One region of the Streptomyces sp. NPDC029122 genome, then DNA from elsewhere that is predicted to be linked to it. Evidence: riboswitches for the same ligand, from Rfam matches in the RefSeq annotation. Region 1 holds a riboswitch; the other holds the start of a gene.
What was found. A riboswitch is a leader RNA that binds a small molecule or an ion and turns the genes downstream of it on or off. The one in region 1 is predicted to bind glycine.
Positions count from the first base shown of each region.

Region 2: another riboswitch for glycine. It lies ahead of gcvP (aminomethyl-transferring glycine dehydrogenase); the one in region 1 lies ahead of gcvT (glycine cleavage system aminomethyltransferase GcvT).

Region 1 covers NZ_JBVHWK010000006.1:203,622-221,037, reverse strand. The annotation lists gene ACZ4WZ_RS10580 (thioesterase family protein) at 1-632, opposite strand, end outside; gene ACZ4WZ_RS10575 (trimeric intracellular cation channel family protein) at 690-1,346, opposite strand; gene ACZ4WZ_RS10570 (hypothetical protein) at 1,573-1,980, opposite strand; gene ACZ4WZ_RS10565 (ABC transporter ATP-binding protein) at 2,546-3,610, opposite strand; gene ACZ4WZ_RS10560 (ABC transporter ATP-binding protein) at 3,616-4,677, opposite strand; gene ACZ4WZ_RS10555 (ABC transporter permease) at 4,707-5,708, opposite strand; gene ACZ4WZ_RS10550 (ABC transporter substrate-binding protein) at 5,914-7,629, opposite strand; gene ACZ4WZ_RS10545 (ABC transporter permease) at 7,724-8,716, opposite strand; gene ACZ4WZ_RS10540 (enhanced serine sensitivity protein SseB C-terminal domain-containing protein) at 9,337-10,077, opposite strand; gene ACZ4WZ_RS10535 (enhanced serine sensitivity protein SseB) at 10,140-10,874, opposite strand; gene ACZ4WZ_RS10530 (AAA family ATPase) at 10,973-11,608, opposite strand; glycine riboswitch at 11,869-11,972, shown strand; gene gcvT (glycine cleavage system aminomethyltransferase GcvT) at 12,151-13,266, shown strand; gene gcvH (glycine cleavage system protein GcvH) at 13,346-13,729, shown strand; gene glyA (serine hydroxymethyltransferase) at 13,747-15,003, shown strand; gene ACZ4WZ_RS10510 (L-serine ammonia-lyase) at 15,404-16,786, shown strand; gene ACZ4WZ_RS10505 (SsgA family sporulation/cell division regulator) at 16,949-17,359, shown strand.
Region 2 covers NZ_JBVHWK010000024.1:1,062-13,335, forward strand. The annotation lists gene ACZ4WZ_RS24835 (sugar phosphate nucleotidyltransferase) at 1-2,367, shown strand, start outside; gene ACZ4WZ_RS24840 (DUF881 domain-containing protein) at 2,457-3,362, shown strand; gene ACZ4WZ_RS24845 (small basic family protein) at 3,359-3,691, shown strand; gene ACZ4WZ_RS24850 (DUF881 domain-containing protein) at 3,696-4,562, shown strand; gene ACZ4WZ_RS24855 (FHA domain-containing protein) at 4,693-5,583, shown strand; gene ftsR (transcriptional regulator FtsR) at 5,653-6,417, shown strand; gene ACZ4WZ_RS24865 (bifunctional nuclease family protein) at 6,481-6,954, shown strand; gene ACZ4WZ_RS24870 (MerR family transcriptional regulator) at 7,139-7,777, shown strand; gene ACZ4WZ_RS24875 (DNA polymerase IV) at 7,869-9,284, shown strand; gene ACZ4WZ_RS24880 (PRC-barrel domain-containing protein) at 9,281-9,637, opposite strand; glycine riboswitch at 9,761-9,859, shown strand; gene gcvP (aminomethyl-transferring glycine dehydrogenase) at 10,056-12,274, shown strand, end outside.

The sequences.
Region 1 (17,416 bases):
TCCACCGCGAGCAGCAGCGACAGCGGGTCGGCGTCGCGGCCGTCGGCCAGCTCGAACCAGGCCCGCATCTCGCCCTTGCCGGACGGCGCCCCGACCGCCCAGCCCGCGGTCGCCGGGTCCAGCCGCAGGCGGAGCCGGTCCACGATGGCGCTGCTCCCGGGGATGGGGGCCGGACCGGCCTCGGGGCCGAGGCAGTCCTCGTACGCGGGCATCACCGGCGGACGCGCCACCGTGTGCACGGTGTCGGGGAGGGCGGCGAGGTCGCCGTACGAGGCGAGGACGCGGATGCGCTCGATCTCGGCGCCGTTCTCGTCGTACTGGAACAGCGAGGCCTGGCCCGTGGAGAGGGTGCGGCCGACGCGGACCACCTCGGTGCGGATCACGGCGGGGCCGGGCACGGAGGAGGTCAGGTAGTGCGCGGAGACGGTGAAGGGGTCCGGGTGCGGCAGGGCCGCCGCGAGGGCCCGGCCGACCAGGGCCAGCAGATAGCCGCCGTTGACGGCGGTGATGATCGTCCAGTCGGCGGACAGCTCCGCGTCGTACACCCCGGGCTCGCCCGCGCGGGCGGTGATGGTGGTGTCGCGGTCGAATTCGCTGTCGCCGATGGAGGCCTGGGCCGCTGCGTAAGACATGCCGACGACGGTACACCGGCAAGCTACTAAGCGGTAGCTTTTGTTTGAGGGACGGGACTACGGCTCTTCGGCCACCGAAGAGCGTCGGTTCCAGGCCAGCGGGGCCCGCCAGTGGTACTGCATCGCGAGCAGGCGCAGCACGAACGTGGTGACGGTCGCGAGCGCGGTCGTGAAGGGGTTCAGCACTTCGAAGCTGATGAAGACGGCCACCATGGCGGCGCCCACGACGGCGGGCACGGCGTACATCTCGCGGTCGCGCAGCAGTGAGGGCACCTCGTTGGCCAGTACGTCGCGCAGCACACCGCCGCCGACGGCGGTGGCCACGCCGAGCGCGGCGGAGGACGTCAGTCCCAGGCCGTACTCGTACGCCTTGGTGGTGCCCGACACGCAGAACAGGCCGAGGCCGGCGGCGTCGAAGACGTTGATGGCCCGGTTGATGCGCTGGACCTCGGGGTGGAGGAAGAAGACGAGCGCGGCGGCGATCAGGGGCGTGACGAAGAAGCTGAGCTCGCTGAAGGCGGCGGGCGGGACGGCGCCGATGCAGAGGTCGCGCAGGAGACCGCCGCCGAGGGCGGTGACGAGGGCGAGGACGGCGATGCCGAAGACGTCGAAGTTCTTGCGGACCGCGAGGAGGGCGCCGGCGGTGGCGAAGACGAAGATGCCCGCGAGGTCCAGGGCGTGCTGGATACCGGGCGGGAAGAGATCGTGGAGCACCCCGCCATTGTCGCCCGCCGCGAAGCCACCGCCCGCCGGGGCCGCGCGAAGCCGGAGTACGGGCAGCGACGCGGGGGCCGGAGCCGCTGCCCGGACCCGACGACCCCGGGGCACGGGGCGGAGGGCCGACGGCCGGGGGCCGGGGCTGAAGGGGCGGGGCCACGGCCCGGGACAGGGCCGGGGCCCGGACCCGGCCCAGCCGAGGGCCAGCGGGCCGGGGGCCGGGCTAGGGGCGAGCGTCCATGCGGTGGATGAGTCCGCCGTCGGGGCCGAAGACGTCGATGAAGTAGCCCTTCTTGAAGGACGCCCCCTCCTTCGTCTTCAGGTGGGTGATGACCGAGGTGTTCTGCCGACGGAAGATCGCGTCCGCCTGATCCGCGTTGCGGGTCCGGATGACCACCCGGGGCACGCCTTCCGGTCCGTCCTCGACCTGGATCCCGTACACGTCCGGGTCCCCGCCGGCCGCCGTGTAGCGCTCGGCCAGGGCCACGGCGTCCTGGGGAGCGGCCGTGGCCGTGGACGTCGGGCCGGGCACGACCTGCTTGCGTGGTTCCTCCGTGCAGCCCACCAGCAGCGCGGCTCCCGCCACCGCCGTCAGTGCCGCGCGGGCGCTCCGTCGCAATGTGTGCCCCATCGCCAACTCCCCTGATCGGTAAGGATGCGGCGACCCTACGCGAGGCCCGCCGCACCGCGGAGGCCGGCCCATTTGGGGGCTGCAGACCAATCGGACAGACACATCCGATCAACAGCTCAGCCCGCCCAAGAGACACCCCCTAGGGCTCGAGGCCGGGCCGGGGCCCGGGCCGGGGGTCGCTGCGCGGGGCAGTCCCGGCCTCCCTTCGCCCGTTCCCGCCCGGCTACCGCTGAGGTGCCCCGGCGCCTCCGGACGCCGGCGGGGCTGGACCGCGCGGCGGCGCAGCGCCCGTGGGGGTCCGGGGCGGAGCTCCGGGGAACGGTGGAAGGGCGGGTAGGGGACCGCTCCGCGCAGCGGCCACCACCGCTGACGCACGACCGGCCCCAGCAGGGGCCCCGACGCCGCCCGTGGCCGCCGGACCGACTCCGGCACCACGGCGCCGGAGGGTCACTCCGCCGCCGAACCACCCGAGCGGCCCGGCGGCGCAAGGCCGGGGAGACGGCCCGGCGGCGCGACGCGCGGCGGGGTGGCGGCCCGGCCGCGGCGCCGCGCGCGGAGGGGGGTGTCAGGAAGACGCGGCGGGGGCGTTCTCCGGGTGGTGGCAGGCCGCCTGGTGGCCCGGCTTGAGGGCGACCAGCGGCGGGTCCTGCTTCGCGCACAGCTCCGTCGCCTTCCAGCACCGCGTGTGGAAGCGGCATCCGGCCGGCGGGGAGATCGGCGAGGGCACGTCGCCCTTGAGCAGGATGCGGCCGCTCTTCGCGCCGCGCCGCCTCGGGTCCGGGACCGGTACGGCGGAGAGCAGCGCGTTCGTGTACGGGTGCATCGGCGACTCGTACAGCGACTTGCGGTCGGCCAGCTCCACGATCTTGCCGAGGTACATCACCGCGATGCGGTCCGAGACGTGCCGGATGACCGACAGGTCGTGCGCGATGATCACGTACGTCAGGCCGAGCTCCTCCTGGAGGTCGTCCAGCAGGTTCACCACCTGCGCCTGGATCGAAACGTCGAGCGCGGAGACCGGTTCGTCGGCGACGACCAGCTTCGGCTTGAGGGCCAGGGCGCGCGCGATGCCGATGCGCTGGCGCTGGCCGCCCGAGAACTCGTGCGGATAGCGGTTGTAGTGCTCCGGGTTCAGGCCGACGAGGGCGAGCAGCCGCTGGACCTCCGCCTTGATGCCGCCCTCGGGGGTGACTCCCTGGAGCTTGAAGGGGGCCGAGACGATCGCGCCGACCGTGTGCCGGGGGTTCAGCGAGCCGTACGGGTCCTGGAAGATCATCTGCACGTCGCGGCGCAGCGGGCGCATGCCCGCCACGCTCAGGTGCGTGATGTCCTTGCCCTCGAACTCGATGCGGCCGCTGCTCGGTTCCAGCAGGCGGGTGATGAGGCGGCCCATCGTCGACTTGCCGCAGCCGGATTCGCCGACCACGCCGAGGGTCTCACCGCGCCGGACGTCGAAGTCGATGCCGTCCACGGCCTTGACGGCGGTGGTCTCGCGGCGCAGCAGCCCCTTGTTGATGGGGAAGTGCTTGACCAGGCCCGTCACCTTCAGCAGCGGTTCCGCCTCGGTGACGGTCCCGGAGCCCCGGGCGGAGCCCTCGGCCGGGTCCTGGGCGGCGGTGTCCTTCTTCATGTCCGTCACAGCTTCGGCGCAATCTCTTCGGTCCAGATCCGGGTCCGCTCCTCCTGCGACATGTGGCAGGCGGACCAGTGCCGGCTGTCGTCCTGGGTCAGCTCGGGCCGCTGGGTGCGGGTGATGCCCCCCTTGGGCACGTCGGCGTAGGGGCACCGGGGGTTGAACGCGCAGCCGCTCGGGATGTTGATGAGGCTGGGCGGCGAGCCCTTGACCGGGATCAGCCGCTCGGTCTGGTCGCGGTCGATGCGCGGCATGGAGCCGAGCAGTCCCCAGGTGTAGGGGTGGCGGGGTTCGTAGAACACCTTCTCGGCGGTGCCGCGCTCCACACACCGGCCGCCGTACATCACCAGGATCTCGTCGGCCATCTCGGCGACCACGCCGAGGTCGTGCGTGATCATGATGACCGCGGAGCCGAACTCCTTCTGGAGGTCGCGGATCAGGTCGAGGATCTGCGCCTGGACGGTGACGTCCAGGGCGGTGGTCGGCTCGTCCGCGATGAGCAGTTCGGGGTTGTTGACGAGCGCCATCGCGATCATCGCGCGCTGGCGCATGCCGCCGGAGAACTCGTGGGGGTACGCGTCCACGCGCTGGTGGGGCTCCGGGATGCCGACGCGGTCGAGCATCTCGACGGCGCGGGCGCGGGCCTTCTTCTTGTCCACGTCGTGGTGGGTCCGGTACGCCTCGACGATCTGCTTGCCGACCGAGTAGTACGGGTGCATCGCGGACAGCGGGTCCTGGAAGACCATCGCCATCTTGCGGCCGCGCAGCCGGCGTACGTGGTCGGCGTCGGCGCTGACCAGGTCCTCGCCGTCGAGCACCACCTCGCCCGAGATGTGCGGGCGGCTGCGCGCGTTGCCGGTGCGGTGCAGGCCCATGATGGCCAGCGAGGTCACCGACTTGCCGGAGCCGGATTCGCCGACGATGCCGAGGGTCTGGCCGCGCTCCAGGTCGAAGGAGAGGCCGTCGACGGACTTCACCAGGCCGTCGTCGGTCGGGAAGTGGACCTTGAGGTCGCGCACGGAGAGGAAGGGGGTCGCGTCGCGCGCGCCGCCCTGCTCGGGCACGAAGGCCGGCTGGTCGGAATCGTTCTTGGTCACGTCAGCCTCACGCGCGGGTCGATGACGGCGTACAGCAGGTCCACGATCAGGTTGGCCATCACCACGAACAGTGCGGCGAGCAGGGTGACCCCCATGATCACGGGGAGGTCGCCGGCGCTGATGGCGGCGACGGCCGCCGTCCCGAGGCCCTGGAAGTTGAAGGTGGTCTCGGTGAGCACGGCGCCGCCGAGGAGCCCTCCGAGGTCGAGGCCGAACATCGTGACGACCGGGGTGAGCGTGGAGCGCAGGGCGTGCTTGCGGATGACCACGGACTCCTTGAGGCCCTTGGCCCGGGCGGTGCGGATGTAGTCCTCGCCGAGCACCTCCAGCATGGTCGCGCGGGTGATGCGCGCGTAGGTGGCGGCGAAGAGGAAGGCGAGGGTGACCCAGGGCAGGATCAGGCTGTTGAGCCAGGCCAGCGGATCCTCGGTGAGGGGTTTGTAGTTGGAGACGTCCAGCCAGCCGAGGCTGTAGACGAAGATCGCGGGGGCCACCATGCCGGTGAAGAAGATCGGCAGGGAGACACCGGCGAGCGCGCCGACCATGACGGTGCGGTCGATGGCGGTGCGGCGCTTGAGGGCGGAGATCACGCCCGTGGCCACACCGGCGATCACCCAGATCACGGCCGCCCCGAGGGCGAGCGAGAGGGTGACCGGGATGCGGTCCATCATGGTCTCCCAGACGGGCGCCTCGGTCTTGAAGGAGTAGCCGAAGCAGGGAGCCGCACAGTGGGTGATCTCGGTGCCGCCGTCGTAGTCGCGGCCGGCGAAGATGCCCTTGACGAAGAGCAGGTACTGCTCGGAGATGGGCTTGTCGAAGCCCATCTTGACGCGGATGCCCGCCAGGGCGGTCTCGTTGGTCTCCCGGCCGGCGTACATGAGCGCGGGATCGCTGCCGGTCAGCTTCGGGACCGCGAAGAAGATGCCGAAGGTGACCAAGGAGACCACCAGCAGCGTGGCGGCGACGTTGAACAGCCGCCGTATGAGGTAGACGAGCACTGCAGTCGGCCGCCCGGGGCTGTTGGCCGCCGCCCCTCGTGGGGGCGGCGGCCAGCGCCTGCGGCCTTCACCTGCCCTTCGGACTAGCGCATGTGCGGTGAAGGCACTTACTTACGTGCTGAGTTGCGGTTGCCTGCCCGGCGGTCGGCCGGGCTGCCCGGCTGCCCGGCTCATCGCCGGGCAGCCTGCTACTTCTGTGCTCCTGCTACTTCTGCGCGATGCCCACGGTGGCGAGGTCGATCTTGCCGAAGGACTCGTTGAAGAAGACGTTCGTCAGGCGCGGGTTGTGGTAGACGAGCGCCTTGTCGAAGTTGATCGGCAGGTAGAGCGCCTTGTCCATGACCTTCTTGTTGATCTCCCCGTAGAACGGGGCGGCGGCCTCCGGCGAGGGGGCGGCAGCGGCCTTGTCGAACAGGCCGTTGATCTCGGGGTCGTTGACCTCGGTGTAGTTGTTGTTGCCGTTCGGCAGGATGAACGATCCGTCGACCAGCGGCTGCAGGAAGCCCGCGCCGGAGTTGTAGTCGGCGCCCCAGCCCATGACGATGATGCCGTAGCCCTTCTTCTTCACGTTCTCGGGCGAACCGATCGTGGAGGAGGAGAGCTTGCCGTCGAACTGGTCGATCGTCGCCTTGATGCCGACCTTGGCGAGGGAGGCCTGGAGGGACTCGGCCGTCTTCACCTCGGGGGCGCGGTTGTTGCGCACCGCGATGGTGGTCTCGAAGCCGTCGGGCTTGCCGCAGGCCTTGAGGGCCTCCTTGGCCTTGGCCTCCTGCGGCTTGCCCTTCGTCAGACCGAAGGGGTCGTAGCTCTTGTCCGAGCCGGGGACGCCGGCCGGCAGCATGTTCGCGCCGAGGTCACCGCTGGTCGGGCCGCCACGGGCGGTCTGGAGGGACTTCGGGTCGGCCGCGTAGATGACGGCCTTGCGGCACTCGATGTTGTCGAACGGCGCGACCGTCTGCGGGAAGGCGAAGTAGCGGATGTAGCCCGTGAAGGGGTTGTCCGCGTTCTTCTTGAGGTTCGCGTCCTTGAGGATCTTGTTCTTCGCGGCCTGCTGGACACCGGTGCCGTCGACGGCCATGTCGATGTCGCCCGAGAGCAGGCGCTGGTCCATGTCGTCCGGGTTGGTGGTGACCGTGAAGGAGACCTTGTCCGGCAGACCCTTGCGGATCGGGTCCGTCTTCGGGTCCCAGTTCTCGTTGCGGACGAAGGTCGCACCCTTGCCGGCGGTGAAGCTCTCGACCTTGTAAGGACCGGTCGACATCGGCTTGTTGGTGTAGGTGGCGCCCGTGTCCTTGCCCATCGGGACCGGCGAGGAGGACGGCATGGCCAGCAGGTAGCTGAAGTCCGAGTTGGCGCTCGCCAGGTTGAAGACGATCGTCCTGTCGTCCGGCGTCTCGACCGTCTTCAGACCCATCTTGTTGGGGTCCGTGTCCTTGTACGGGCCGGGGTACTTCTGGCCCTGGTCGAGGAGGTCGATCAGGTAGGTCGGGCCGCCGGACAGGACGTCCTGGGCGAAGACGCGCTCGATGCCGTACTTGATGTCCTTCGAGGTGATCGGCGTACCGTCCTCGAACTTCACCCCCTCCTTGAGCTTGAGGGTGTACGTCTTGCCGTCGTTGCTGATGACCGGCAGGGCCTCGGCGAGGTCCGGGACCACCTTGGTGCCGTCCTTGCCCGGCTTGGCGTCGTAGGCGAGCAGGCTGCGGACGTAGAGCCGCTGCATGTTCCACACGAAGCCGTAGTAGGCGCGCGCCGGGTCGAGGTAGTCGACGTCCTGCGGGGACCAGAGCTTGAGCTCGCCGCCCTTGTCCTCCGAGGGGTTGATCACGGCGGTGGCGGCACCGCTGTAACCCTTGCCGCTGTCGCCGTCGGCCTTGCTGTCGGCCTTCTTGTCCCCGTTGCCACCGCACGCGGCGGTCATCGAGAGGGCGGCGATCACGGCGGTGATCGCGAGAGCCTGCTTTCTGCGGATCACGGTTGTCCAACCTCCATAGGTGGTGAATCGAAGAAGCGGTTCAGCTGCCCTTGGGGTCGAGTGCGTCACGCAGCCCGTCCCCGAAGAGGTTGAACGCCAGGACGGTGATGAAGATCGTCATGCCGGGGACCACCATGTACATGGGGTCGTCCTGGTAGATGGGGACGGCGTCGGAGAGCATCTTTCCCCAGGAAGCGGTGGGCGGCTTCACGCCGGCGCCCAGGAAGCTGAGGGCCGCCTCGGTCAGGATGTTGGTCGGGATGATCAGCGTGGCGTAGACGAGGATCGGCGCGACCAGGTTCGGCAGCAGTTCCTTGATCAGGATGTAGCCGCGGCCGGCTCCGAGGCTGCGCGCGGCCTCGACGTACTCGCGTTCACGCAGGGAGATCGTCTGGCCCCGGACGATGCGGCCGATGTACGGCCAGCCGAAGAAGCCGATGACGAGGATGAGCACGCCCATGCGGACGCCCGAACCCTCGAACCCCCACAGGGAGTTGGGGACGACGGAGACCAGGGCGATGGTGAACAGCAGCTGCGGGAAGGCCAGCAGCAGGTCCATCAGGCGGCTGATGATCCCGTCCACCCAGCCGCCGAGGAAGCCGGCGAGGGCGCCCAGGAGGCTGCCGAGGACGACCGAGACGAAGGCCGCCAGGAAGGCGACGACCAGCGAGATGCGGGCGCCGTAGACGATCCGGCTGAACACGTCGCGCCCGTTGGTCGGTTCGACGCCCAGCAGGAAGTCGGAGCTGATGCCGCCGAAGGAGCCGAGCGGCGTGCCCAGGTCCGGGTCGATCATGTCCTCGTGGAACTCGTTGGGGTCGTGGCCCAGCAGGTTCACGATCAGCGGCGCGAAGACCGCCACCAGGATCAGGAGGATCACGATCACGCCGCCGGTCAGCGCGACCTTGTCGCGCTTGAGCCGCATCCAGGCGATGCGGCCGGGCGAGCGGCCTTCGATGGCCTTGGCAGGGACGTCGGCTACGGACACGGGTGCGGGTGTTTCCGCGCTCGTGTCGTGCAGTGGTGCCGTCATCGTGGTGGGGACCCCTCTCGGCCGACGGGTGGTCGGCCCATGCCCGCCGCTGTGGCGGCGTTGGTGCGGAGTGGCGCTCGAGTGCTCGGGGCACGTGAACGCGTACGAGGTGCGAGGTGCTGGCAGTGCGGCCGTGCTGTGGGTGGAGCAGGGTGCGGTGCGGGCGGTGCGGTGCGGCTGAGGTGCGGGAAGTACGGGAGCGCCGTGTCGGGACGAACGGCGGAACCACGTGCCGAACCGCGTCCGCGAGGACTGACCGGCTCTTGGGTGGGGAGTCTTCATCGGGCGCTCGACCAGCCGCCAGACCCGCAGATGAATGGATGCGCAACCGTGATCTGAGGCCGTGGTTCCCGTTATCCGGACTCCGCTCACGGCTCAGCGGAGCAAGACCGTCCGTTCGGTACGCAAACGGACATCAAGGCCAACTCGTGGGAGTACCGAGCCAATTGGACGCCCGTCTGCGGTGATATCCGGACAAGACGAAGGCCGCCGGGAACCATGGTTCCCGGCGGCCCGGTGTCCGTCGGAGGGGTCCGTCTCAGGGTCCGGGCGCACCCGGGAAATCCCTGTAGGCAGCTCGGGGAACGCGCCCCCGGAGCCCCTGGAGCCCCCGGAGCGGCTCAGTAGGCGGCCGCCTGCCCCTCGCGGTCGTAGAAGGGCCTGGTCTGCGCACGCAGCCACATCGCCACCGGATCGTGCTCGTCCGCCAGCGCGACCGTGCACACCGGAACCCCCTCGGGCACGGCGCCGACCGACTGGCGCATCATCTCCCGTACGGATTCCAGCGCGGGCGCCGATGCGTCGTACAGGTCCAGTCCCACCGCGAGGTACGCCGACCCGAGCGAGGGCTGCACCCAGGCGCGGCGCAGCGACCTCACGGCCGGCGTCCGGTGCGCGTGCTGGGTCAGCAGCCCGTAGAACTGCGGGAGTTCCAGGGCCGGCTCGGACAGCCGCAGCGGCCCCGCCGGCATCCGGTCCAGGCCGGTGGCGACCCGGCGCAGGTCGGCCCACGGCACGCCGAGGCCGCCGCCCTGGGCGTGCGGGTTGACCCACAGCCCCCAGCGGTCCGGGTACAGGGCGCGGGCGATGTCCCGGCCGGTGACGACCTCGTAGCCGCGGTTCCAGCCGCTCGCGGCCAGCTCCTGCGGGGAGGTCACGCAGGGGGCGTAGCCCAGCCCCTCGACCTCCATGCCGCCGTACTGGGCGTCCGGCGAGCCCGGCTGCCCCTGCCACAGCAGCATCCACAGCCTGCCCTCGGCGAGGGCGCGCAGGAATGACTCGTAGCTCTCATAGCGCCCGGGAGTCACCTGGCGCAGCATGTGCTCGACCTGCCCGGCCGCGGCCGTGCCTGACGCACTCACCCGGTACCCCTCTTCGTCTTCTTCCGCCCGTCGTCCACACGTCCCGACCAGCTTAAGCGGCGCTACGGCAGGTAGAAGGGGCGTACGCGCTCACGAATCCAGTCCGTGACCGGGTCCTCGGCGGCGTCCAGCAGGATCAGCTGCACCGGCCAGGGCGCCGGTACGCGGGCCAGGGCGCGGCCGAGTGCCTCCAGCGGGGCGTTCCGCGCCTCGGGATCCCATCCCGTCAGCCGGACACCGATGTAGAGCTGGGGGTCGCCGCCCTCGACGCTGGCGAGGCAGCGGTGGGCGGCCGCGACCGCTCCGGTGGCCCGGAACTCCTCGCCGGCGGCGGCGAGGAAGTCCACCGGGTCGTCCTGCCAGTCGGGTTCGAACAGCCGGACGCGGCCGCCGGTGGCCGGGCCGTCGAGCTCGGTACGGCCGGTGCGGCACAGCTCCGCGACGGCGGCCGGGGGCAGCGGGACCCCGACGGCGCCCTCGGGGTTCAGGGCGATGCCGAGCTGCGGGGGCAGGCCGCGGGCGAACTCGACCGCGGGGGCGACCGCGAAGTCCATGGCGGGGCCGGCGGCGAAGCGGAACTGGGCCTCCGAGCTGTAGACGGGGACGTACGCCTCGCCGCCGATCAGCATCGTGGGGAGGTCGAGGGAGGTGCTGTCGGGACCGCCGCCCTGGGGCAGCGGCACCCAGACCCGGCTGCGGCCGAGCGCCTCCAGGATCTGCGGGCCGGCGTCCGCCCGGCCGAGCACCGCTCCGAGCACCTGCTCCAACTCGTTCGCCGGCCAGCCGTTGCCCGTCATGTGCGCCCGCTCTCCCTGTTCCGCGCCGATGTCGCCCCGAGGCTACCCCGGCCTCCGGCGGCGGGCCGGGGCGGGCGGCGCCTGGGGACGCCGCCGCCTCAGGCGTCGAAGGCGACGCGGTTCAGGGCGGAGGCCGCCCGGCGGTCCAGGAGGGTGACCGTGGCGCAGCCGCGCGGGGGGCGGCCCGCTTCGGCCGCGGCCAGGAGGCGGGCGACCGCGCTCCGGTGACGGGCGAAGGCGTACGCCGACACCCGGCGGCCCCGCGCCGCCTGCCCGGCCAGGGCCTCCTCGGGGGTGGTGTCGAGCAGCAGCAGGTGCAGGGCCCGGCCCCGCTGCCGGGCGACGGCGGCCAGCAGGGCCCGCACCCAGGACTGGGTGCCGCAGTCGTGGACCACCACAGAGGCGCCGGAGCGCAGCTCGCGCCACAGCCCCCGGTAGTGGGCGGCGCGCACCAGCGGCCGGTACACCGCGTACGGCAGGGCGGACGGCATGCGGCGCTCCCAGCGCTCGCGGGTGTCCTGGGAGTCGATGCCGGTCTCGGCGGCCCGCTTGATCAGGGTGCTCTTGCCGCCGCCCGGCAGCCCGGACACCACGACGATGTCCCCGGCGGCGTAGCCGAGCCGGTGCGGCCCCGCGGACCGTCCACGCAGGTCACGCACCGGACCGCCGGCCGCCGCGGGGCGGGCCGCGCTCCGCGGCGCCGGGACCGCCCCGACCGTGCCCGTGGTCGTCACCACTCCGAACCTCCGCACAGTGAATCGTCTCCCCCCGAATCGGGCCCGCGAGGGCCCCATGCCCACTGAATGTAAAGAGACGGTAATCCGCCGGCCGCGGTTGCGGGCGGACGTTCCACAGCGCGGACGGCCCGGCCGGCGCGCAGGCGGCCTCCACCGGACCGCGCGGACCGCACGTTCTTCCGGGCCCCACTGCCCCCTCCCGCCCGTCCCGTGCAATGATGTGCGCCATCTGGACACCAAACTGCATACCGGCCGCTTGAATCCGCGCGGGAGAGTCCCGGCAGGCCGCGAGGCCGTGCCCGGGCGCCGAAGGAGCAAGTACCTCCCTTGAATCTCTCAGGCCCCGTACCGCGTGGATGAGGCAGATCTGAAAAGCGAGCCCCCGCCGCGTCCGTCCCCGACGGCCCGGCGCGTGCTCCACCCAAGGTGCAAGTCGGCGTTCCCCCTCCGGGAACTCTCGGCGAACCTCTCAGGTTCCGATGACAGATGGGGAGGAACCTCCTCGTCATGTCATGCCCTGGGACCCGGGAGCCACACCCATGAGCACTGCCCCCCGCCTGACCGCGCTCGACGCGCTGCACCGCTCGCTCGGTGCGACCATGACCGACTTCGCGGGCTGGGACATGCCGCTGCGCTACGCCAGTGAGCGCGACGAGCACAACGCCGTGCGCACCAAGGCCGGCCTGTTCGACCTGTCCCACATGGGCGAGATCACCCTGACCGGCCCGGAGGCCGTGAAGGCCCTGGACTACGCGCTCGTCGGGAACATCTCCACCGTCGGCGTCGGCCGCGCCCGCTACACGCACATCTGCCGGGAGGACGGCGGGATCCTGGACGACCTGATCGTCTACCGCCTCGGCGAGACCGAGTACATGGTCGTCGCCAACGCCTCCAACGCCCAGGTCGTGCTGGACGCGCTCACCGAGCGCGCCGCCGGCTTCGACACCGAGGTCCGCGACGACCGTGACGCGTACGCGCTGATCGCCGTCCAGGGCCCCGAGTCCCCCGGCATCCTGAAGTCGCTCACGGACGCCGACCTGGACGGCCTGAAGTACTACGCCGGCCTGCCGGGCACCGTCGCGGGCGTGCCCGCGCTGATCGCCCGTACCGGCTACACGGGCGAGGACGGCTTCGAGCTGTTCGTCTCCCCCGAGCACGCCGTGGAGCTGTGGCAGGCCCTGACCGAGGCGGGCAAGGACGCCGGTCTGGTGCCGGCGGGCCTGTCCTGCCGCGACACGCTGCGCCTGGAGGCGGGCATGCCGCTGTACGGGCACGAGCTGACCACCGCCCTCACCCCCTTCGACGCCGGGCTGGGCCGGGTCGTGAAGTTCGAGAAGGAGGGTGACTTCGTCGGCCGCGCCGCCCTGGAGGCCGCCGCCGAGGTCGCCGCCACCAAGCCGCCGCGCAAGCTGGTCGGTCTGGTCGCCGAGGGCCGCCGCGTCCCGCGCGCCGGCTTTCCCGTGGTCGCGGGCGGCGAGGTCATCGGCGAGGTGACCTCCGGTGCCCCGTCCCCCACGCTGGGCAAGCCGATCGCGATGGCGTACGTCGACGCGGCGCACGCCGCGCCCGGCACCTCCGGCGTCGGCGTCGACATTCGCGGTACGCATGAGCCCTACGAGGTCGTGGCCCTGCCCTTCTACAAGCGGCAGAAGTAGCCCTCGTACCGGGCTCCACCGTCTCAGCACGCAAGACCACCGTTCGTATCCACCTCCCCGCATCCAGGAGAATCAGGTCATGAGCAACCCCCAGCAGCTGCGTTACACCAAGGAGCACGAGTGGCTGTCGGCCGCCGTAGACGGCGTCGCGACGGTCGGCATCACGGAGTTCGCCGCCAACTCTCTCGGTGACGTCGTCTTCGCCCAGCTGCCCGCGGTCGGCGACACCGTCACCGAGGGCGAGACCTGTGGCGAGCTGGAGTCGACCAAGTCGGTCAGCGACCTGTACTCCCCCGTCTCCGGTGAGATCGTCGAGTTCAACCAGGACGTCGTGGACGACCCGGCCCTGGTGAACTCCGCGCCCTTCGAGGGTGGCTGGCTGTTCAAGGTGCGCCTCTCGGAGGAGCCGAAGGACGCCCTCACCGCCGAGGAGTACGCCGCGCTCACCCACTCCGACAACTGACACCCCAGGGGATCCTGATGTCCGTTCTGAACACCCCCCTCCACGAGCTCGACCCCGACGTCGCCGCCGCCGTCGACGCCGAGCTCGCGCGCCAGCAGTCGACCCTGGAAATGATCGCGTCGGAGAACTTCGCTCCCGTCGCCGTCATGGAGGCCCAGGGCTCGGTCCTGACCAACAAGTACGCCGAGGGCTACCCGGGCCGCCGCTACTACGGCGGCTGCGAGCACGTCGACGTGGTCGAGCAGATCGCGATCGACCGCATCAAGGCGCTGTTCGGCGCCGAGGCCGCGAACGTCCAGCCGCACTCGGGCGCGCAGGCCAACGCCGCCGCGATGTTCGCGCTGCTGAAGCCGGGCGACACGATCATGGGCCTGAACCTGGCCCACGGCGGTCACCTGACCCACGGCATGAAGATCAACTTCTCCGGCAAGCTCTACAACGTGGTCCCCTACCACGTCGACGAGACCGGCCAGGTGGACATGGCCGAGGTCGAGCGCCTCGCCAAGGAGTCCAAGCCGCAGCTGATCGTCGCCGGCTGGTCCGCCTACCCGCGCCAGCTGGACTTCGCCGCGTTCCGCCGGATCGCGGACGAGGTCGGCGCGTACCTGATGGTCGACATGGCCCACTTCGCGGGTCTGGTCGCCGCGGGCCTGCACCCGAACCCGGTTCCGCACGCCCACGTCGTCACCACCACCACGCACAAGACCCTCGGCGGTCCGCGCGGCGGTGTCATCCTGTCGACGCAGGAGCTGGCCAAGAAGATCAACTCCGCGGTCTTCCCGGGTCAGCAGGGCGGCCCGCTGGAGCACGTGATCGCGGCCAAGGCCGTCTCCTTCAAGGTCGCGGCCTCGCCGGAGTTCAAGGAGCGCCAGGAGCGCACCCTGGAGGGCGCGAGGATCCTCGCCGCCCGCCTGGTGCAGGACGACGTCAAGGCCGTGGGCGTGGACGTCCTCACGGGCGGCACCGACGTGCACCTGGTCCTCGTCGACCTGCGCAACTCCGAGCTGGACGGCCAGCAGGCCGAGGACCGCCTCCACGAGGTCGGCATCACGGTCAACCGGAACGCCATCCCGAACGACCCGCGGCCCCCGATGGTCACCTCGGGCCTGCGGATCGGTACGCCGGCCCTCGCGACCCGCGGCTTCGACGCCGAGGCCTTCACCGAGGTCGCCGAGATCATCGCGCAGGCGCTGAAGCCGGACTACGACGCCACCGCCCTCAAGGCGCGCGTCTCGGCCCTGGCCGCGAAGTTCCCGCTGTACCCGTCGCTCTAGTCGCCCAGCGCCTGGTCACGGGCTCGGGAGGGGGGCCCGGTCTTGTTCTCGCACAGGGCCGGGCCCCTTTTCATGACACAGACCCCCCGGCGGACCTCTCGTCCCCCTGTGGGTTCCCACCCCGCCGAGGCGCCTCCGCCGTGGCGCGGAACCAGCTGGAAGCCCCGGCCCGCCGTCCTCGGCGCCCGAGGTCGAAATCACTCGCGGCAACGCCCCGGGGCGGGAGCTCACCCCCGCATGAAGGACGTACGCTGCTTTAGCAGGGCAAGGGCGCCCACCGGCGCCCTTTGCCCAAACATCCGCAAAGTCCGCCCATCCGTCGGCTGCCTCGCTACCCTCGCGGGCAGCTGGACGGGTCGTTGTTTCCCCGCCACAGCGGGGATGTTCCGGGAGTCCGCCAGTGGCCATCTCCGTATTCGATCTCTTCTCGATCGGCATCGGTCCGTCCAGCTCACACACGGTCGGTCCCATGCGCGCGGCGCGCATGTTCGTGACGCGGCTGAAGAAGGACGGCGCCCTCGCCCAGACCGCCTCCGTCCGGGCGGAGCTCTTCGGCTCCCTCGGCGCGACCGGCCACGGGCACGGCACGCCCAAGGCGGTCCTGCTCGGCCTGGAGGGCCACTCCCCCCGCACGGTGGACGTCGAGAGCGCCGACGACGAGGTGGAGCGCATCCGCAAGAGCGGCAAGCTGCGTCTGCTGGGTGCCGAGATAGGCGGTGCCCACGAGATCGACTTCGACGAGCCGAACCAGCTGATCCTGCACCGCCGCCGCTCGCTGCCCTACCACGCGAACGGCATGACCCTCTTCGCGTACGACGCCTCCGGCGCCCCGCTCCTGGAGAAGACCTACTACTCGGTCGGCGGCGGCTTCGTCGTGGACGAGGACGCGGTCGGCGAGGACCGGATCAAGCTCGACGACACCGTCCTGAGGTACCCGTTCCGCTCGGGCGACGAGATGCTGCGCCTGGCCAACGAGACCGGTCTGTCGATCTCCTCCCTGATGTTGGAGAACGAGAAGGCCTGGCGCACGGAGGAGGAGATCCGCGAGGGCCTCCTGGAGATCTGGCGCGTCATGCAGTCCTGCGTCTCGCGCGGCATGTCCCGCGAGGGCATCCTGCCGGGCGGGCTGCGCGTCAAGCGCCGGGCCGCCTCCACGGCGCGCCAGCTGCGCACCGAGGGCGACCCGATGATGCACCGCAGCGAGTGGACGACGATCTACGCGATGGCCGTCAACGAGGAGAACGCGGCGGGCGGGCGCGTGGTGACCGCTCCCACGAACGGCGCGGCGGGCGTGCTGCCGGCGGTCCTGCACTACTACGTGAACTTCGTGCCCGGCGCGGACGAGGACGGCGTGGTCCGCTTCCTGCTCGCCGCGGGCGCGATCGGCATGCTCTTCAAGGAGAACGCCTCGATCTCCGGCGCCGAGGTCGGCTGCCAGGGCGAGGTCGGTTCCGCCTGCTCGATGGCGGCGGGCGCCCTCGCCGAGGTCCTGGGCGGCACCCCCGAGCAGGTCGAGAACGCCGCCGAGATCGGCATGGAGCACAACCTCGGCCTGACCTGCGACCCGGTCGGCGGCCTCGTCCAGATCCCCTGCATCGAGCGCAACGGCATGGCCGCCGTCAAGGCCGTCACCGCGGCGAAGATGGCGATGCGCGGGGACGGCAGCCACAAGGTCTCCCTCGACAAGGTCATCAAGACCATGAAGGAGACGGGCGCCGACATGAAGGTCAAGTACAAGGAGACGGCGCGCGGCGGGCTCGCGGTCAACGTGATCGAGTGCTGACCCCGTAGCGGTCTCCGGGCGGGGTCCGGACCGGGTCGTGGCCGAAAAGGGGCCCTGCGGCCCGGCCCCTCGGGACCTTCGGCCCCGGAGCGCGGCCACGGGCGGCGATAGCGTGCGGGGAGGGGCGCCGGACGACCCCCGTACGACGAGAGGCAGCCGCCGATGGCCATCACCACCGACCACCGACTCCTGCCGCTGCGGCTGGAAGCCGCCCCCCTGACCGTGCCCCTGACCGGCCGCTTCGTCTACCGCACGGACCGCCCGTACGAGGTGGCCGTCGACCTCCGGGGCGCGGGGGCCCACCTCGCCCGCTGGGTGTTCTCGCGCGAGCTGCTGCTCGACGGGCAGCACGCGCCCACCGGCGAGGGCGACATACAGGTGTGGCCCGGCTGGAGCGGCTCCGAGCCGCGCGTCCTGCTCGGCTTCAGCAACGGCGAGCGCGGCTGCGTGCTCTCCGCCCGCGCCAGGGACGTGCACGCGTTGTGCCGGCGGATGACGGAGCTGGTGCCGCGCGGGCAGGAGCGGCGCCACTACGACCTGGACGCGCAGCTGAGCGCACTGCTGGCGTACTGAGGGGCGGCGCGTGGAACCGCGCGCGGCCCGGCGGTGTCCTAGGGGATGACAGGCAGT
Region 2 (12,274 bases), on a different contig from region 1:
GGGCTCAGCGAGACCGTGGTCACGGTGCAGTTCCTGGCGTCCCTCGTCAAGAACTACTTCGGTGACGGCGAGGAGCTCGGGATGGAGCTCACCTACGCCAACGAGGAAAAGCCTCTCGGAACCGCCGGCAGCGTGAAGAACGCCGAAGAAGCCCTGAAGGACGACACCTTCCTCGTCATCTCCGGCGACGCGCTGACCGACTTCGACCTCACCGACCTCATCAATTTCCACAAGGAGAAGGGCGCACTGGTCACGGTGTGCCTGACCCGGGTGCCGAACCCGCTGGAATTCGGCATCACCATCGTGGACGAGGAAGGGAAGGTCGAGCGCTTCCTCGAGAAGCCGACATGGGGGCAGGTGTTCTCGGACACCATCAACACCGGCATCTACGTGATGGAGCCGGAGATCTTCGACTACGTCGACCCGGACGTTTCCGTCGACTGGTCCGGTGACGTCTTCCCCCAGCTGATGAAGGAAGGCCGCCCGATCTACGGCTACGTGGCCGAGGGCTACTGGGAGGACGTGGGCACCCACGAGAGCTACGTCAAGGCGCAGGCCGACGTGCTCGAGGGCAAGGTCCAGGTCGACATGGACGGCTTCGAGATCTCGCCCGGCGTGTGGATCGCCGAAGGGGCCGAGGTCAGCCCCGACGCCGTGCTGCGCGGGCCGCTGTACGTCGGCGACTACGCCAAGGTAGAGGCCGGGGTGGAGCTCCGCGAGCACACCGTCATCGGGTCGAACGTGGTCGTGAAGAGCGGAGCCTTCCTCCACAAGGCCGTCGTCCACGACAACGTCTACATCGGCCCGCACAGCAACCTGCGCGGCTGCGTCATCGGCAAGAACACCGACATCATGCGGGCAGCCCGGATCGAGGACGGCGCCGTCATCGGTGACGAGTGCCTCGTGGGTGAAGAATCCATTGTCCAGGGCAATGTGCGCGTCTACCCGTTCAAGACGGTCGAGGCCGGTGCCTTCGTCAACACCTCGGTCATCTGGGAGTCCCGCGGCCAGGCACACCTGTTCGGTGCCCGGGGAGTCTCCGGGATCCTGAACGTGGAGATCACCCCCGAGCTGGTGGTCAAGCTGGCGGGCGCCTACGCGACGATGCTGAAGAAGGGCGCGATCGTCACCACGGCCCGTGACCACTCCCGAGGCGCCCGTGCGCTCAAGCGCGCGGTGATCTCGGCGCTCCAGGCCAGCGCCATCGACGTCCGTGACCTGGAGAACGTACCGCTGCCGGTGGCGCGCCAGCAGACGGCCCGCGGTGCGGCGGGCGGAATCATGATCAGGACCTCGCCCGGGGTGCCGGACTCGGTGGACATCATGTTCCTCGACGAGCGGGGCGCCGACCTCTCGCAGGCGCAGCAGCGCAAGCTGGACCGGGTGTACGCACGCCAGGAGTACCGGCGTGCCTTCCCCGGGGAGATCGGCGACCTGCAGTTCCCGTCGAGCGTCTTCGACTCGTACACGGGCTCGCTGCTGCGGCGGGTGGACACCACCGGGATCGCCGACGCCGGGCTCAAGGTCGTCGTGGACGCCTCGAACGGCAGCGCGGGGCTCGTGCTGCCCAGCCTGCTCGGCCGGCTCGGCGTGGACGCGCTGACGATCAACCCCGGCCTGGACGAGTCCAGGCCGACCGAGACGCGGGAGACCCGGCGGGCCGGGCTGGTGCGTCTCGGCGAGATCGTGGCGTCGGCGCGGGCGGCCTTCGGGGTGCGGTTCGACCCGGTGGGCGAGCGGATCTCGCTGGTGGACGAGCGGGGCCGCATCATCGAGGACGACCGGGCGCTGCTCGTGCTCCTCGACCTGGTGGCCGCCGAGAAGCGCAGCGGCAAGGTGGCCCTGCCGGTGACCACGACGCGGGTCGCCGAGCAGGTGGCGGCGTACCACGGCACCCAGGTGGAGTGGACGACGACCTCGCCCGACGACCTGACCCGGGTCGGCCGGGAGGAGACGACGATCTTCGGCGGGGACGGGCGGGGCGGGTTCATCGTCCCCGAGTTCAGCTCCGTGTTCGACGGGTCGGCGGCCTTCGTGCAGTTGATCGGACTGGTGGCCCGGACGCAGCTCACCCTGAGCCAGATCGACGCCCGCATTCCGCGTGCGCACGTGCTCAAGCGGGACGTGCCCACCCCGTGGGCGGCGAAGGGCCTCGTGATGCGGCGGGTCGTGGAGGCGGCGGGCGACCGGCAGGTGGACACCACCGACGGGGTGCGCGTGGTCGAGGCCGACGGGCGGTGGGCGCTGGTCCTGCCCGACCCGGCGGAGGCGGTCACCCACCTGTGGGCCGAAGGCCCCGACGACGCCTCCGCCCAGGCGCTCCTCGACGAGTGGGCTGCGGTCGTGGACGGAGCCGGGCAGCACTGACGCGCGGTGCCGGCGGGCCGGGTGCGGGAGTCGTCCGCCCCGCCCCGCCGGACGAGCGCATTGGGTGGGGGCGGTGCCGACATGCGACGATGTGCGGCATGTCGCAGCCGCCCAACAACCGGAGTTCGGCCACACCGCCGGCGCGCCCGGACGCGTCCATGTCGCTGCTGACCCATGTGATGGACCACAGCCTCGACGAGGGCTATGCGGAAGCCTCGGCCCGGCGCGAGGCGGACGGTACGGCGGGGCTGCCCCGCACCCTCAAGGCCAAGCTCGCGCTCGCCGCGGGGCTGGTGCTCGCCGCCATGGTCGTCACGCTCGGCGCCGCTCAGGCGCGTGTCTCGGCGCCGGTGCTGGCCAAGGAGCGCCAGGAGCTGATCGACCGGGTGCAGCGGGCCGATGACCACGCGGACGGTCTGGAGCGCGACACGGACCGGCTGCGGACCGAGGTCGCCGACCGGCAGCGCGTGGCGCTCAAGCAGCAGGTCGGCGAGCGGGGCCGGCTGGTGGAACTGCTGGCGGGCGCAACCGATGTGCGGGGTCCCGGCGTCAAACTGATCGTGGACGACGCCAAGGGCGCCTCGTCGGGCGGCGGTGGCGGCCCGCGCGAGAGCGCCGGGTTCTCGAACACCGGCCGGGTGCGGGACCGGGACATGCAGCGGATCGTCAACGGACTGTGGCAGGCGGGCGCGGAGGCCGTGTCGATCAACGGGCAGCGGCTGACGGCGCTGTCGGCGATCAGGGCCGCGGGTGACGCGATACTGGTCGACAACAAGCCCCTGGTGCCGCCCTACGAGGTTCTCGCGGTGGGCGACAAGAAGGGGCTCGGGACCACGTTCCAGGACTCCGTGGACGGCCAGTACCTGCACGTCCTGCAGGAGAGCTACGGGATCCGCTACAGCCTGACCCCGATGGACGAGGTGCGGCTGCCGGCGGCGTCGAGCCTGACCGTCCGCTCAGCCACAGCAGAAGAGCCGAAGAAGGGTGCATCGTGATCGCGGTACTGGGCCTCTTGGCCGGAGTGGTGGTCGGGCTTCTGGTCCGGCCCGAGGTGCCGGCCGTGGTGGAGCCGTATCTGCCGATCGCCGTGGTCGCCGCACTCGACGCCGTGTTCGGCGGTCTGCGCGCGATGCTGGACGGCATCTTCGTCGACAAGGTCTTCGTGGTGTCGTTCCTGTCGAACGTGGTCGTGGCGGCACTGATCGTCTTCCTCGGTGACAAGCTGGGCGTCGGCTCGCAGCTGTCGACCGGTGTGGTCGTCGTCCTCGGCATCCGGATCTTCTCCAACGCCGCGGCCATCCGCCGGCACGTCTTCCGGGCGTGAGGCCATGAACACGGAGAGCACCCCGCCCGGCGAGCCGGAGGTCCCCGGGCAGTCCGGGGCCAAGCCCCAGCAGCCGCAGCAGCAGCCCCGGTCGGAACAGCCAGGGCCCCAGGAGCCGCCGCGGCAGCCCGGGCCGGCCGTGCCGGAGGAGACCGGGCGCCAGCGCCTGGCCGCCGGGCTGTGGCCGCCCCGGCTCAGCCGGGCCCAACTGATCGTCGCGCTGCTGCTGTTCGTCCTGGGTCTCGGTCTAGCGATCCAGGTCCGTTCCAACAGCGACTCCAGCGCGCCGCTGCGCGGTGCCCGTCAGGAGGACCTGGTACGGATCCTCGACGAGCTGGACGGGCGGACCCAGCGCCTGGAGGACGAGAAGCAGAGGCTGGAAGACCAGCGCAAGGAGCTGCAGAACAGCTCCAACCAGGCCGAGGAGGCTCGTCGGCAGACGGTGGAGAAGGAGCGCCAACTGGGCATCCTGGCCGGTACGGTGGCCGCACAGGGCCCGGGGATCACGCTGCGGATCAGCGACGTCAAGGGGCAGGTGCGGTCCGACCAGCTGCTGGACACCCTCCAGGAGCTGCGGGCCGCCGGGGCGGAGGCGATCCAGATCAACGGGGTGCGCGTCGTGGCGGGCTCGTACTTCTCCGACGAGGCCGGCGGGGTCGGAATCGACGGTAAGAAGATCACACAGCCCTACGAGTTCAAGGTCATCGGCAAACCGCAGGATCTGGAGCCGGCGCTCAACATCCCGGGAGGTGTCGTACAGACCATGGAGAAGGAACAGGCCACCGTTGCCGTCACACGGTCGGCGAAGATCGTTGTGGATGCCTTGCGGGCTGCGAAGCAGCCTGACTACGCTCGGTCGTCATCGTCGTGACGCGTAGCGGTGTGCGGACGGTCTCACGCGGGCCGGCGCCTGCGGGGGGTCGACGCACGGAAGTCGCCGTGCGTGGTGGAAACTGTCTGGTGGTTACGGACGTTGTCAGAATGTCCGGGTCGGCAGGTGTGTGCATGCAGAGTTCGTCCTGCCCCACGGGCGGGTCTGTTTCGGTCAAGGGGAATCGCCCGTGAAATTGTTTGAGAAGTTGTTCGGCAAGAAGAAGAACGAGGAAAGCGGTGGCTCGCGGCATCGCGCGGGGCAGCCGGGAGCGGAGGGGCAGGGCGACAGGCCGCTCTTCCGCGACGAGGTGGCCGGCCCGGGTGACCACCCGGGGGGCGGCGCGTCGTCCGTCGACCCCGCCGGTTCCGGACGCATAGGTTTCGGTGAACCGTCAAGCTCCAGTGCGGGTGGAGGGTTTGCCTCCGACCCCTATGCCACCAGTGCCTCCGCGGGGCAGCCGCGGCGCGAGGAGCCGTCCATGTCGGCCGAGCAGACGTGCGGCAGGTGTGGACACCGCAGCGACGCGGCGAGCCGTTTCTGCTCCAACTGCGGGGCGCCGCTGCGACCGGGTCTGACGCCGGAGCGTGCCTCGGAGACCACGTCCACCATCTCGATCTCCGGCCTCGAGGCCTACGAGGCCGAGGGGTCGGGCCAGCACGTGTCGTCCTCGCTGTCCCCCGAGGCCCAGGCCGCGGTGGAGGCGCTGCCGCCCGGTTCCGCCCTGCTGATCGTGCGGCGCGGGCCCAACTCGGGCAGCCGGTTCCTGCTGGACGGCGAACTGACCACTGCGGGCCGGCACCCGCAGAGCGACATCTTCCTGGACGACATCACCGTGTCCCGCCTGCATGTCGAATTCCGCCGGAGCCCGGAGGGCGGCTTCACCGTCGCCGACGTGGGCAGCCTCAACGGCACGTACGTGAACCGCGAGCCGATCGAGTCCGTCGCTCTGCACAACGGTGACGAGGTGCAGATCGGCAAGTACCGGCTGGTCTTCTACGCGAGCCTGCGGGGCGCCTGACCCCCTCGGACACCGTCCGGGGGGAACCCCACCCCCGGACACCCTCCGGGGGGACCCAGGGAAGGTTCCATGCTGCGTACCCCGACGGGCGGTGCCCCGAAGAACGGCACCGCCGGCTCGGCCGGACAGCTGGTCAGCATCGGCACGGTGCTGGCCACGCTGCGGGACGAGTTCCCCGAAGTCACGATTTCGAAGATCCGCTTCCTGGAGGCGGAGGGTCTGGTCGAGCCCCGGCGCACACCCTCCGGATACCGCAAGTTCAGCGCGGAGGACGTCGAGCGGCTCGGGCGCATCCTGCGCCTGCAGCGCGACCACTACCTCCCGCTGAAGGTCATCCGGGAGCAGCTCGACGCGCTCGACCGCGGAGAGCAGATCCGCATCCCCGCGCCAGCCGCGCACGGGGAGTCAGTGGATCCCGCGCAGGCCTCCGCCGTGGGCGGGGAGGCCGGCGGCGAGCGGCCTACGGCGGCCCGGGTGGGCCGGGCCGAGCTGATGGCCGCCGCCGAGGTGGACGAGGCGCAGCTCGAGGAGTGGGAGTCGTACGGGCTCGTCTCCGAGGCGCCGGGCGGCGGGTTCGACGCCGGGACGGTCACCGTGGCCCGGCTGATCGCGGATCTCGGCCGGTTCGGACTCGAGCCCCGTCATCTGCGCGGCATGAAGGCGGCGGCGGACCGGGAGGCCGGCCTGGTGGAGCAGCTCGTCTCCCCGCTGCGCCGGCACCGCAATCCGCAGACCAGAGCCCATGCCGAGGCCACCATGAGGGAGCTCGCGGGGCTCTCCGTACGGCTTCACGAGGCCCTGGTCCAGACCGCTCTCGGGCTGCGTCCGCACTGACGCGACGGGTCCCGGGGGAGCCCCGACTACCCAAACCTGCCGGGCAGGTCCTAGGGTTGCTGTGTGAACGAGCTCGACGTTGTGGGTGTCCGGGTGGAAATGCCCTCCAACCAACCGATCGTGCTCCTGCGTGAAGTGGGAGGCGACCGGTACCTCCCCATCTGGATCGGTCCTGGGGAGGCGACCGCCATTGCCTTCGCGCAGCAGGGCATGGCCCCTGCCCGGCCGCTGACGCACGACCTGTTCAAGGACGTGCTGGACGCGGTCGGCGAGGAGCTCACCGAGGTCCGGATCACGGATCTGCGGGAGGGCGTCTTCTACGCGGAGCTGGTCTTCGCCAGCGGGGTCGAGGTGAGCGCGAGGCCGTCGGACGCCATAGCGCTGGCCCTGCGCACGGGGACGCCGATCTACGGCAGTGACGGTGTGCTGGACGACGCCGGAATCGCCATTCCCGACGAGCAGGAGGACGAGGTGGAGAAGTTCCGCGAATTCCTCGACCAGATCTCGCCCGAGGACTTCGGAACGGGCCCCCAGTAGCCGCGCCGACGGCCGCGTCATCCACCGGGAACTGTCAGCCCATTCAAGTAGCCTTTCCCCGCAATGGGGTACGGGAAACCACTCTCAGGGTGATTATCACTCGGCGTGCCGAGTGTGGCGATCGTTGACGCACCCCTGGTCACTGCCTACCTTCGAGGTGGCAGGTCAAGGACGGAGGGTCGGCGTGAGGATCACGGGCGACGGTACGACCGGGGGCACCCCCGCGCGGAGCGATGGTGGGCCGTACCCGCTGCACAGTGGTGCGGCGGGTTCCGTGCACCGTCAGCCGGCGCCCGCGCCGGTCGGACCGGTGAACGACGGCCCGGTGTCCGAACAGGTCGGCTACCGGGGACCGACGGCGTGCGCCGCCGCCGGGATCACGTACCGGCAGCTCGACTACTGGGCGCGGACCGGGCTGGTCGAGCCGAGCGTGCGGCCCGCGTACGGTTCGGGGACCCAGCGGCTGTACAGCTTCCGCGACGTGGTCGTCCTGAAGATCGTCAAGCGCTTCCTGGACACCGGGGTGGCGCTGCAGAACATCCGCACCGCAGTGCAGCACCTGCGCGACCGGGGCTTCTCCGACCTGGAGCGCATGACGCTGATGAGCGACGGCGCGACCGTGTACGAGTGCACCTCGCCGGACCAGGTCGTGAGCCTGCTCCAGGGCGGGCAGGGCGTCTTCGGCATCGCGGTGGGCGTCGTCTGGCGCGACGTCGAGAACGCGCTGTCGCAGCTGCACGGCGAGCGCGTGGACACCGGGGAGACCCTGGTCGGCCACAACCCGGCCGACGAGCTGGCCGCCCGCCGGAACCGGGCCGTCTGAGCCCGCGCCCGCGCCCCGCGCCCCTGTGGCGGGACGTGGGCGGCGGCCACGGATCCCCGCGTTGTCAGTGGCATGGGGCAGCATCGGTACTGTGAGAGCCGCGCCGACCATCCTGCACCTGGACATGGACGCCTTCTACGCCTCCGTCGAGCAGGCGTCCAAGCCCAGCCTGCGCGGGAAGGCCGTGATCGTCGGAGGGCTCGGGCCGCGCGGGGTCGTGGCCACCGCCTCGTACGAGGCCAGGCGGTTCGGTGTGCACTCGGCGATGCCGACCGCGCAGGCCCGCCGGCTCTGCCCGAACGGCGCGTACCTGATTCCGCGCTTCACCCTCTACCGCGAGGTCAGCGAGCTGGTCATGGGCCTGCTCCGGGAGCTGTCGCCGCTCGTGGAGCCGCTCAGCCTCGACGAGGCCTTCGTGGACCTGGAGGCGGGCGGAGCCGCCTTCGACTCGGTGAGCGCCCGCGCCACGGGGGAGCGTCTGCGGGCGGACATCCTGGCCCTCACGGGGCTCAGCGGCTCGGTCGGACTGGCCGGGTCCAAGATGCTGGCCAAGGTGGCCTCGGAGGAGGCCAAGCCGGACGGACTGCTGCTGATCGAGCCCGGGACCGAGCGCGAGCTCCTCGCGCCCATGTCGGTGCGCACCCTTCCGGGCGTCGGGCCGGCCACCGGGGAACACCTGCGCCGGGCCGGGATCACCACCGTGGGCGAGCTGGCCGAGGCGGGCGAGGACGAGCTGGTGCGGATGGTGGGCCGGGCGCACGGGGTGGGGCTCTACCGGATGGCGCTGGGTCTGGACGACCGGCCGGTGGTCGCCGAGCGGGACGCGAAGTCCGTGTCGGTCGAGGACACCTTCGACGTGGACCTGCACGACCGGGTACGGATCCGGAACGAGGTGCAGCGGCTCGCGGACCGCTGCGTGGGCCGGCTGCGCGGCTCGGGGCACTCGGGGCGGACCATCGTCCTGAAGGTCCGCCGGTACGACTTCTCGACCCTGACCCGCTCGGAGACGCTGCGGGGGCCCACCGACGACGCGGCCGTGGTGCGGGAGGCGGCCGCGCGGCTGCTGGAGGGCGTGGACACCACCGGCGGGGTGCGGCTGCTGGGGGTGGGGGTGACGGGGCTCGCGGACTACACCCAGGAGGACCTGTTCGCCCAGGCGCTGGCCGCCGCCGCCGCGGAGGCGGAGGAGGCGGCCGGCGCCGGGGCCGCGCGAGCCGGAGGAGCCGGTGAGGACGCGGCGGAGTCCTCGGGGGAGGGGGAGCCCCCCGAGGTGCCGGCGGAGGCCCTGGAGGGGACGGAGACGGCTCCCGTGCGGCACTGGGCCGCCGGGAGCGACGTACGGCACGCGGTGTACGGGCCCGGATGGGTGCAGGGCAGCGGGGTCGGCCGGGTGACCGTCCGGTTCGAGCAGCCCGGATCACCCCCGGGCCGGGTCCGCACCTTCCGGCTGGACGACCCCGAGCTGGAGGCTTCGGACCCGCTGCCCCTGGTCGGGGACGGCCCTTAGGGCGTGTCCTGCGGGTGGGGGTGCTGGAAGTCGGAGGGGAGGGCCACGTCCAGGCCGTAGTGGTGGTAGAGCTGGAGCTCCTGTTCGGGGGAGAGGTGGCGGCCGACCCCGAAGTCGGGGGCGTCCTTGATCAGGGAGCGTTCGAAGGGCACGCGCAGGGCGTCGTCCACCACCTCGCTGGGTTCCAGGGGGACGAAGGCGTCGCGGCCGAAGAGGCCCGTCCGGACGGCGGCCCACTCCGGGACGCCCGTGGCGTCGTCGAGGTAGACCTCGTCCACGGTGCCGATCTTGGCGCCGTTGCGGTCGAACGCCTTGCGGCCGATCAGGCTGCGCGGATCGATGTCGGTCTGCACGGTCCCTCCGTACGGTCGCAGTGATGCAGAGCTCATCCGTCATGACTACAAAAGTGCATATTTGAAGAGGGGGCCACTCGAGGGAGGGTCGAGATCCTCGCTGGTAGGCTGGGTGGCGGCTGTTGACCCTGTGCGGGAGAGTCCTCCGAGTGAGTACGACGGAGGCGCCGAAGGAGCAAATCCTCCCCGGAATCTCTCAGGCATACGTACCGCACGCGACGAGGCCACTCTGGAAAGCAGGGGCAGGCTCCGGATCCGCAGTACCGGCGCTTCTCCTCACCGACGGTGAAAGCCGGAGCTCTCGGGCGAACCCCGCGGCTCCGGTGAAGCTCTCAGGTTGAGATGACAGAGGGGGAGGCCGTCCGGGTGCCCGCGCCGTGGTGCCCCTCGCAGGTCATACGACCAGGAGGCCTCCGTTATGACCGCCAACCGCATTCCGCTCTCCCAGCTCGAGCGGGGCATCCCCTTCGAGCAGCGTCACATCGGCCCGGACGCCGAAGCGCAGGCGAAGATGCTCGCCCAGGTGGGCTACGGCTCCCTCGACGAGCTCACCGCCGCCGCGGTACCGGATGTGATCAAGACCGCCGAGGCGCTGAACCTGCCCGAGGCGCGCACCGAAGCCGAGGTGCTGGCCGAGCTGCGCTCGCTCGCCGACCGCAACCAGGTGCTCTCCTCGATGATCGGTCTCGGCTACTACGGGACCTTCACCCCGCCGGTGATCCTGCGCAACGTCATGGAGAACCCGGCCTGGTACACGGCGTACACCCCGTACCAGCCGGAGATCTCGCAGGGCCGCCTCGAGGCGCTGCTGAACTTCCAGACCCTCGTCGCCGACCTGACCGGTCTGCCGACCTCCGGCGCCTCCCTGCTCGACGAGGGCACCGCGGCCGCCGAGGCCATGTCGCTGGCCCGCCGCGTGGGCAAGGTCAAGGACGGCGTCTTCCTCGTCGACGCCGACGCGCTGCCCCAGACCATCGCCGTGATCGAGACCCGCGCCGAGCCCACGGGCGTCGAGGTCGTCGTCGCCGACCTGTCCGAGGGCATCCCGGCCGAGATCGCCGAGCGCGGTGTCTTCGGCGTGCTGCTCCAGTACCCGGGCGCCTCCGGTGCCGTCCGGGAGATCAAGCCGGTCATCGACCAGGCGCACGAGCTCGGCGCGATCGTCACCGTCTCCGCCGACCTGCTGGCCCTGACCCTGCTGACCTCCCCGGGCGAGCTGGGCGCGGACATCGCCGTCGGCACCACCCAGCGCTTCGGCGTCCCGATGGGCTTCGGCGGCCCGCACGCCGGCTACATGGCCGTCCAGGCCAAGCACGCCCGCTCGCTGCCCGGCCGCCTCGTCGGCGTCTCCGTGGACGCGGACGGCAACAAGGCGTACCGCCTGGCCCTGCAGACCCGCGAGCAGCACATCCGCCGCGAGAAGGCCACCAGCAACATCTGCACCGCGCAGGTGCTGCTCGCCGTCATGGCCGGGATGTACGCGGTCTACCACGGCCCGGACGGTCTGAAGACGATCGCCCGCCGCACCCACCGCTACGCCGCGCTGCTCGCCGCGGGCCTGACGGCCGGCGGGGTCGAGCTGGTCCACGGCTCCTTCTTCGACACCGTCACCGCCCGCGTGCCCGGCAAGGCCGCCGAGGTCGTCGCCGCCGCCCGCAAGGGCGGGGTCAACCTGTACCGGGCCGACGCCGACCACGTCTCGATCGCCTGCGACGAGACCACGCGCCGCGCCGACCTCGAGGCCGTCTGGGCCGCCTTCGGTGTCACCGCCGACATCGAGGCCCTGGACGGGACCACCGCCGACGCGCTGCCCGAGGGCCTGCTGCGCTCGGACGCGTACCTCACCCACCCGGTCTTCCACCAGCACCGCTCCGAGACCGCGATGCTGCGCTACCTGCGCAAGCTCTCGGACAAGGACTACGCGCTGGACCGCGGCATGATCCCGCTCGGCTCCTGCACCATGAAGCTCAACGCGACCACCGAGATGGAGCCGGTCACCTGGCCCGAGTTCGGCCAGCTGCACCCCTTCGCCCCGGTCGAGCAGGCCGAGGGGTACCTCACGCTCATCAACGAGCTGGAGGAACGTCTCTGCGAGGTCACCGGCTACGACAAGGTCTCCATCCAGCCGAACGCCGGCTCCCAGGGCGAGCTCGCCGGTCTGCTCGCGGTGCGCGCGTACCACCGCGCGAACGGCGACGAGCAGCGCACCGTCTGTCTCATCCCGTCCTCCGCGCACGGCACCAACGCCGCCAGCGCCGTGATGGCCGGCATGAAGGTCGTCGTCGTCAAGACCGCCGACGACGGCGAGGTGGACGCGGACGACCTGCGCGCCAAGATCGAGCAGTACCGTGACGAGCTCTCCGTGCTCATGATCACCTACCCGTCGACGCACGGTGTGTTCGAGGAGCACGTCGCCGACATCTGCGCCCAGGTGCACGAGGCGGGCGGCCAGGTGTACGTGGACGGCGCGAACCTGAACGCCCTGGTGGGCCTCGCCAAGCCGGGTCACTTCGGTGGTGACGTCTCGCACCTGAACCTGCACAAGACCTTCTGCATCCCGCACGGCGGCGGCGGCCCGGGCGTCGGCCCGGTCGGTGTCCGGGCGCACCTGGCCCCGTACCTGCCCAACCACCCGCT